One region of the Pseudoalteromonas sp. SWXJ133 genome, then DNA from elsewhere that is predicted to be linked to it. Evidence: predicted binding sites of a transcription regulator. Region 1 holds the regulator's gene; the other holds the start of a gene.
The links. The regulator ArgR, encoded in region 1, controls arginine synthesis, uptake and breakdown. The targets are predictions, from matches to a motif close to ANTGAATANNTATTCANT.

Region 1 (4,740 bases):
TGGTAGCGAGCAGCAAACGCAGCTTATTCGTGATGCAATAGAGCACAGTAATGGTATGGAGCATTTAGAAGACATTCTATCGGCACTAAAGCAAACTAATGCGCTTGAATTTACAATGCAAAAAGCAGAGCTTGAAGCTGACAAAGCTATTGCGTGTTTAGACTTTTTAGCTGAGTCTGACTATAAGCAAGCACTCATAAGCCTTGCTCGTATTGCGGTTGACCGCGACCACTAGTTTTAACTAGTTACACAGTGTGAAATTAATTCTGAGCAATAAAAAAGCCTGCAAATGCAGGCTTTTTTGTTATTCTACTTTGGCTATTACGCCATGAAATCAACACCTTCTTTGATGTCTTTTTTCAGTGTTTCAAGCATGTCATTTTTTGCTTTTGTTTCAAATGCGCTTAGTTCGCCGTAAGAAAGAATTTCTTCTACGCCGTTTTTACCTAAACGTACTGGATGTGCAAAGTACTCTGCATCGCCATTTTCAACAGCAACGTAAGCGTAATCTACAACTTCTTCACCCTGTAGGCCTTTAACTAAAGACATACAAAAACGAGCTGCAGCAGCACCCATAGATAGCGTAGCTGAACCACCGCCTGCTTTAGCATTTACAACTTCAGTACCCGCATTTTGGATACGTGGAGTAAGTGCAGCAACTTCTTCATCAGTGAAAGAAACACCTTCAACTTGAGAAAGTAGAGGAAGAATAGTTGTGCCTGAGTGACCACCAATTACTGGTACTTTCACAGTTGCTACGTCTACGCCTTTAAGTTCAGCAACAAATGCTTCTGAACGAATAACGTCAAGCGTAGTAATACCGAATACGCGTTTAGCGTCGTAAGTACCTGCTTTTTTGAATACTTCAGCAACGATTGGAACTGTGCCATTTACTGGGTTAGTAATAATACCTACTAACGCTTTAGGACAGCTAGCAACAATGCCTTCTGCTAAAGTTTTGATGATGCCAGCATTTACATTAAATAAATCAGCACGATCCATACCTGGTTTACGTGGCATACCCGCTGGGATAAGAACGATGTCAGAGCCTTCAAGCGCTTTGTTTAATTCGTCTGCGCCAAAGCCTGCTACTTTAACATCTGTTGGGATGTGAGAAAGGTCAACCGCAACACCTGGTACTACTGGTGCAACATCATAAAGTGATAATTCAGAGCCAGCTGGTAAGCCTGTTTTTAATAATAAAGACAACGCTTGGCCGATACCGCCTGCAGCACCTAATACAGCAACTTTCATTGGAATTCTCCGTAATTTGAGGTAGGAAACATTTGTGGCTCTTAAGATAATGAAATTAGCGACTAAAAACAAATTTATCCTGTCTATTTCAAGTATATTTTCGACCATAGTCGTAAACTTTTGTGATTTAACGCATCAAACTGGCAAGTTAACTAAACAACTGCTGCATAATTATTCATTTTTGTGTAGAATTTGCGGCATAAATAACAAAAACGAATAAAGACTATGCAACCACAAGATAAACAAGAAGCACTGGTAAAAGCATTTAAATCACTATTAAAAGAAGAAAATTTTGGCTCTCAAGGCGAAATAGTTGATGCATTAAAAGATCAAGGCTTTGACAATATAAGCCAAAGTAAAGTATCGCGCATGCTAAGTAAATTTGGTGCTGTACGCACACGTAACGCCAAACAAGAAATGGTTTACTGCTTACCAGCTGAAATGGGTGTACCTACGGCTAAAAGCCCATTACGCCAATTAGTAATCGACATTATGCACAACGAAATGATGATCATTATTCGTACCAGTCCTGGTGCAGCACAATTAATAGCACGATTATTAGATTCATTAGGTAAAGCAGATGGCGTACTAGGCACAATTGCAGGCGACGATACTATTTTTATCGCCCCAGCTAAAATATCTGAAATAGACGTAACACTTGAACGTGTTCGCATTTTATTTGATACGGTTTAATAACTAAATTAGTAAACTAAATCTGTTTTAAAAACCCGACTGAAGGTGCAAAAAAAGCAGAACCCATATCGGCTTGAGTAAAATCAAGCCAGTGGTCGTAACAATCTCCTTCCCCTAAACGACTATTAAGTACTTTTTCAAATGCGGTGCCCGTACAAGCGCATGTAATTGATAACATTCCCTGCTCATACACATCGCCATAAGGCATGCTCTGATTTAATAGTAGCGGTTGCCCGTCTTCGTCTTTTAGCTCACTTCGCGAAGCATGGCTGGTTTCGATCGCGGGGGTAATTAGTGTGTTATCAAGGCGCGTACGCCCCATTATTTGTTCTTGCTCACTCAATGATAAGTGCTGCCACATAGTTAAGTCATGCTTATAACGTTGTACATGAATATAACTCCCCTGATCTTCAAAATTACCAGGGTTACTAATTAAAGCCGTAGCGCGTTTTTTTCTTCCATGCGCGGTGTCGCCACCATAAATAAAACCATTAAAATCACGACCATCTAAAAAGCGAAAGTTACGAATTTGCTCTACCAGCTCAACATCGGGGGCAAATAGTTTTAAAATTTGCAGCGCAAATAAATGGTTAACGTCTTCACGGTCAGAGCGAATTTGCACAAATAAATCGCACGGTTGTACGCTCATTTGGTGATCGCTGTGGTTTATATTAGGAAAGCTCTGTAATTCACTAGGAATGAACTCTGGGAGAATATGCGGCCAATACTGGGCGCCAATAGCAACCATACAAGAGAGCATTGATTCTGAAAATTGATCGCTAAACTCTTCTTCAATAGCGCTTACTTGTTTTAACTTTGCGCGAAGTGATTCATCTTGACCATCAAACACATTAAAAAATAAGTGCAAACCGTGTAAGTTTGCTTCAGCACAAATCCCTGATTGCGCTTGCGCCATTGTTATTCCTTAATTTTACAGATAAAAACACAGCGAATAACAAATTAATTACGATTCGAAAAAATTCACCGTGTGAGGTTTTATTTTTATTATAACCTGCTCATCATTTTCAAATGACTGGCCATATTGTGCAGCAACTTCAATTTCTTGTTCATCAATAACAACCGAATAAACATACGCAGAACCAATAAAGCGACGACTTATGATTGTAGCTCGCTTGCTGAACTTGTCACTCTGGTTATCTACCACTAATTCTATTTGATGAGGGCGCACATATATAAGCCCTACGCTTACGCTATGCTTATTTTCAACATAGGACTCGACTAAACCAAATGGTGTTCTGTATTCAGTTGCTGTTAACACTTCTGCGTTCAAGTATATGCCTTGACCCAGAAATTCTGCAACCTCCTTTGAACATGGCGCTGCAAAAAGCTGCTCAGGCGTGCCTTGTTGCTCAATTTTACCGCGATGCATAATGGCAAGTGTATCTGAAAAGGCAAACGCCTCTTCTTTTGAGTGTGTAACAAATACAGCAGATACTTGAGTTGCCTTAATAATTCGACGTATATCGGCAATTAATTCAAAGCGTACTTGTGTGTCGATATTTGAAAAAGGTTCATCAAGTAGCAATAAACTAGGCTTATAAGCTAATGCACGAGCAATAGCTACGCGTTGTTGTTGACCACCCGATAACTGATGCGGGAACCTGTCAGCACAGCCAATTAAATGTACCAGCTTAAGCATTTCATCAACGCGTTGCTGCTTTTGAGCTTTACTCATTTTACTAAGCCCGAATGCGATATTATTTGCTACCGTTAAATGCGGAAACAATGCATAATCTTGAAACATCATGCCGATGTTACGGTGCTCAGGCGAGACAAACGATTGCTCATCACTCACTAATTTACCGTCTATAAAAATAGACCCTTGCTTAGCTTCAATTAAACCTGCAATCGCTTTTAACGTGGTCGTTTTGCCGCACCCACTCGCTCCGAGTAGACAAACAATTTCATCTTTACCCACTGTTAAATCTAAATCGTGAATAACCTTTGTACCGTTATAGTGATAGCTCACGCCTTGTAAAATTAAACTACTCATTTAACTACGCTGCTCCATAGAACGATTAATAAAATACAAAGGAATAAACCCAACAATAACAATAAATAATGCCGATATAGAAGCAAGCTCTAACTGCTCGTCACTCACATACTGAAATACATGAGTAGCTAAGCTTTCAAAATTAAACGGTCTGAGCAATAGCGCAGCTGGCAGTTCTTTCATACACTCAATAAATACCAATAACGCAGCAGTAAGTAATCCTCTTCGCAGTAAAGGTAGGTGCACTAAACGCAGCGTTTGCCCTTGGCTTTTACCCATTGATTGGCTTGCCATATCAAGTGATGGGCTAATACGTAAAAAACTCGACTCAATTGCTCCGTGTGCAATGGCGTAAAACCTAACAATATAAGCAATAATAATAGTAAGAATACTACCTGTAAGCAGCAAGCCAATATCTAAATTATACGGCTCGAGCGCTGTGTTGATGGTGTTCTCTAACAATGTAAGAGGTAACAAAACCGCAATAGCGAGTACTGTGCCAGGCAACGCATAGCCTGTGCTTGCTAAACGCCCGGGAATAAGCGGATACGTTTGCTTTGCCACACGCTGATAAAAAACGACAAAAATACTCAACGTAATCGTTATTAGGCTCACAACCCCAGCCACTTTTAAACTTTGCCAAGCGTAACTAAAAAACTCTACATTCCATGCTTTATCAAAGTAGGTAATGGCGTAATTTATAAGTACTGCAATAGGGATCACAAACGCGATAAGTAAAATAAAGCTGCAAAATGCCGTTGCGAGCCAAGCTGACTTTC
Region 2 (4,740 bases), on a different contig from region 1:
ACCTGCCACTGGTACATTTGTTAAAATTGCACCAAAACCAATTGGTAATAATAATAGTGGTTCAAAGCCTTTAGCTATCGCTAAAAACAGTAATAAACACCCTACCGCAATCATAATTAACGATGGGATTGTAAAGTTAGCAATGCCGGTCGCATTCCAGAGGTTTAAAATACCGTCCATCCTCTATTTGCTCCTAAGCTAATGCAATCATAGCGTCGCCGGTAGTTACGGCATCGCCTTCACCAACCAACACTTCGGCAATAGTTCCGGTATGCATTGCGCGTATTTCGGTTTCCATTTTCATGGCTTCCATAATAATCACTACATCACCTTCGTTAACAACTTGCCCAGCTTTTACCTTAATCTTAAAAATATTACCGGCTAAAGGTGCGTTAAGTGTTTCACCTGATGCAACTGAAGCAGACTGAGGAATGTGCTCAGAGTCTTTTAATGTTACTTCTTTTAGCTCACCACCTTGCGCCACTACTACGTCGTAAACTTTACCATCTACTTTTACGCTGTATTGCTCAGCTTTAACGCTGTTATTATTTGATCCTGATTTTGGTGCTGCCTTATTGCTCTTATCTTCAACGGTAGGAATAGGCTCAAATGCATCAGGGTTATTACGATTTTTAATAAATTTCAAACCAACCTGCGGAAATAATGCATAAGTTAGTACGTCATCAATTTGCTCATCAGCAAGTGTTAAACCTTGCTCTTGTGCTTCTTTTAATAATTCAGCTTCAAGCGTTGCAAGCTCTGGTGCAATGTTATCTGCAGGGCGACAAGTAATAACCTCTGCTCCATCAAGCACACGCTCTTGTAGCTCTTTATTCATTGGTGCTGGTGTTAAGCCATATTCACCTTTTAATACGCCAGCAGTTTCTTTAGTAATTGTTTTATAACGCTCACCGGTTAGCACGTTAAGTACTGCTTGAGTGCCTACAATTTGCGACGTAGGTGTTACTAAAGGTAAAAAACCAAGATCTTCACGTACCCGTGGGATCTCAAGCAAAACTTCATTAAGCTTATCTGCCGCGCCTTGCTCTTTAAGTTGGTTTTCCATGTTTGTAAGCATGCCACCAGGTACTTGAGCTAGTAAAATACGACCATCAACCCCTTTTAAGCTACCTTCAAATGCCGCATATTTTTTACGTGCATCTCTAAAGTAAGCAGCAATTTCTTCTAGATGATTTAAATCAAGGTCAGTATCGCGCTCAGTTCCTTCAACTATCGATACAATAGTTTCAGTTGCTGTGTGTCCGTAAGTCATACTCATAGATGAAATAGCGGTATCAAGCATATCAATGCCTGCATCAATCGCTTTTTGATAAGTCGCAGTACTTAAACCAGTTGTAGCGTGGCACTGCATAGCAATAGGAACCGACACGGTTTCCTTAAGTGCTTTAATTAGTTTTTCAGCATCGTACGGCTTTAATAAACCCGCCATATCTTTAATACAAATTGAGTGACAGCCTAAATCTTCTAATTGCTTAGCAAGAGTCAGCCACATATCAAGCGTATGAACAGGACTTACCGTGTACGAAATAGTACCTTGAGCATGTGCGCCTACTTTTATAGCCGCTTTAATCGCTGTTTCTAGGTTACGTACATCGTTCATTGCATCGAAAATACGAAATACGTCAACGCCATTTTTATGTGCGCGTTCTACAAACTTTTCAACTACATCATCAGCGTAATGGCGGTAGCCTAATAGGTTTTGACCGCGTAATAGCATTTGCTGTTTAGTATTAGGCATCGCTTTTTTAAGCGCACGAATACGCTCCCAAGGATCTTCGCCTAAATAACGAATACACGAATCAAATGTAGCACCGCCCCACGATTCAATAGACCAATAACCTGCATCATCTAGCTTGCTAGCAATAGGTAGCATATCGTCTAGGCGCATACGTGTTGCGAGCAATGATTGGTGCGCATCGCGTAATACCAATTCTGTTAATTTTAATTTAGCCATGTGTGTGCCCCTTATTTATTATTTGATTTGTACTGAGCAATGGCAGCACTAATAGCAGCGATGTGCTCATTAGGCACACCTTGAGATTTAAAAGACGGTGATTTAGCTGGTGATGCCTCTGGTTCGCTATAGCGCGTCACCAAATTAGACATAAGCGTTACTGCACCAATTAATATCGACAGAAATACAAACACCCCAACCATACCAGTTAGCATTAAGCTACCAGCCGTTGTGAGTAGAGCACCTATATCCATTTTTCTCCCCCTTGAAACCCATATCGAAAATAAAAAATCGATTTAATTAAATATTTATTCACTGGATAATAACAAAACTAGTCGCTTTGTCTACATCTTGTAAATTGGTAAAACCAATTAAACTATAAACAACATAACACTCAACAATTTTACATGCCATAACTCAGCAATCATGCGCCCTACAATACATACAGAAAATAACGACTATAGCTAATAGTTATATGGAAGTTGTTAATTAACTATTCAACTTAATAAAAATAACCACCAAATTTTATAATAAGTACAAAAACACACATCAATTGTTAATTGGTCTTACCAAAAATATTATTTTTAGTGAATATTTACCGGTAACTTGTAACAGTGTGAATAACTTACATAATAAAGCGTAAAAATTACTAACTAACTAATAACTAAAAACACAGTTAAAAACCATAACTAGCTGATATAAAACAAAAATAAACTTTGGCATATAACTGGCATTAGTTATTGTGAGCAAATTTGATAACCAAGGAGAAAACAATGTTACGCTGGACAATTACATTTTTAGTTATTGCTTTAATCGCTGCAGTGTTAGGTTTTGGTGGCATCGCAGGTGCCGCAGCTGGTATAGCAAAAATTATATTTTTTATCTTTTTAGTACTTTTAGTGATTTCATTAGTTTCAGGTGCACTACGTGGTAAATCACCCAGGTAGATAAAGCATTCAACTAACAAACACTAAAATTTAATTAATACTTACAAGGAATTACATTATGAATTCAACAACTGTAAAAGCAGCACTAATCGGTCTATTCGCAAGTTTCTTCATCATGGGTTGTGAAGACAATCATGCAGAAGACGCAGGCGAACGTATTGACGAAGCAGTAACTGACGTGCAAAACAAAGTAGAAGATGCATGTGAAAATGTTAAAGAAGGCGTAAACGCTGAAGAAACTAACTGTTAATTCTTCTTGTAACGCTAAAAAACGGCCTTAGGGCCGTTTTTTTGTGTCTGTAATAAAATCACTGACTATAAAGCTGCTCATTTAGCGGTTAGCTTGTTAAAATAAAAAAAACGATATTTAAAGCAAGGCAATATGGCATTTACAACAACCTACACACTAGATAAACCTTACTTTTACGAGTGCTTTGACGAGTCACTCCCCTACAGTAAGCGCGCCAAACCTAAGTACTTTTTACTTGTACTCCTCGTTGCGCTTGGTTTATTTGGCATTTATGTTTTAAACGATCATTACTTAGGATCGTTTATGATCATGCTAGGTGTACTAGAGTGCGTCGCTTTTTACTATCGCAGACCTTGGTGGGTAACCAGACAAATGCTCAGCAGAGCGTCAGGCTCTGAGGTAACACTTACCTTTGATGAAGAAGGCATTAAGTCGGCTAATCATTACAAAAGTTTTGAGCTAACTTGGCAAAACATAAGCGAAGTAATAGATACTCAGCAAGGTATTATTATTAAAAATAAAAGCGGAATGCAGTACATTTCAAAACAAATACTAACCCCTGAAATACTCGCTTTTATAAACAAAAAAGCCACTCAGTGAGTGGCTTTTAGTCTAGTTGAGCTAATTACTCAACTACGTATACGTGTTGATTAAGCATTGCCCGGATTAGGGTTCGACTTTTCAGCTTGTATGCGCATGTAAATCTCTTCACGATGCACTGATACGTCTTTTGGTGCATTAACACCGATTCGAACTTGATTTCCTTTAACACCTAGAACAGTAACTGTTACTTCGTCACCAATCATTAGGGTTTCACCTACTCTACGAGTTAGTATTAGCATTCTCTTGCTCCCATGTTCCAATAAAAATTATAAGATTCCGCTTAAACATACTAATGAAAATTAGACTGAAAAGTAAGTAAAAACTCTCAATCTATCCATTTTCTGTTAAAAATGCTTTGTGTAATGCACGAACTGCCAACTCTAGGTACTTTTCATCTATTAAAACTGAAATTTTAATCTCAGAAGTCGAGACTAAAACCACATTAATATTTTCCTGCGCTAATGCATCAAAAAATAAACTTGCTACACCAGAATGCGATTTCATACCCATTCCAACAGCAGAAACTTTAGCGACTGTTGGTAATCCGCTTATATTTTGAGCACTGAGTTGAGCTTGATCTTCGCTCAATAATTCAAGTGCTTGCAGATAATCATTCGAGTGCACAGTAAAAGCATAGTCTATTTTTTCAAAGATATGATTAACTTGATTAATCATATCTATTTCGATGCCATTATCAGCAAAAAGTTTCAATATTTTTGAAAGATATTGCGTACCGCTTGGCACACCATCTACTTTAATTAAACATTCGTCACGATTAAACGCAATCCCCGATACCACCTTGCTTGGCATATCGTTCTCCTCAAAACTTATTAATGTGCCTTCATCAGGATTAAAACTAGAAAGCACCCTAAGTGGCACATTGTGTCTACCTGCAGCTTCTACCGAGCGAATATGCAAAACTTTCGCGCCTAAACTTGCCAGCTCCAGCATTTCGGCAAAAGTAA

Region 2: a site for ArgR is predicted at 2,275-2,292, ahead of I6F40_RS16185 (OadG family protein). Genes of this name have one in related genera too.

Annotation. Positions count from the first base shown of each region.
Region 1 is NZ_JADYXJ010000002.1:114,705-119,444, forward strand. Features, by position in the region: gene ispB (octaprenyl diphosphate synthase) at 1-235, shown strand, start outside; gene mdh (malate dehydrogenase) at 322-1,254, opposite strand; gene argR (transcriptional regulator ArgR) at 1,480-1,947, shown strand; gene I6F40_RS02065 (Dyp-type peroxidase) at 1,964-2,863, opposite strand; gene I6F40_RS02070 (ABC transporter ATP-binding protein) at 2,912-3,961, opposite strand; gene I6F40_RS02075 (ABC transporter permease) at 3,962-4,740, opposite strand, start outside.
Region 2 is NZ_JADYXJ010000025.1:36,253-40,992, forward strand. Features, by position in the region: gene I6F40_RS16175 (sodium ion-translocating decarboxylase subunit beta) at 1-180, opposite strand, end outside; gene oadA (sodium-extruding oxaloacetate decarboxylase subunit alpha) at 194-1,975, opposite strand; gene I6F40_RS16185 (OadG family protein) at 1,987-2,229, opposite strand; gene I6F40_RS16190 (DUF1328 domain-containing protein) at 2,749-2,922, shown strand; gene I6F40_RS16195 (hypothetical protein) at 2,981-3,172, shown strand; gene I6F40_RS16200 (YcxB family protein) at 3,305-3,772, shown strand; gene csrA (carbon storage regulator CsrA) at 3,823-4,014, opposite strand; gene I6F40_RS16210 (aspartate kinase) at 4,106-4,740, opposite strand, start outside.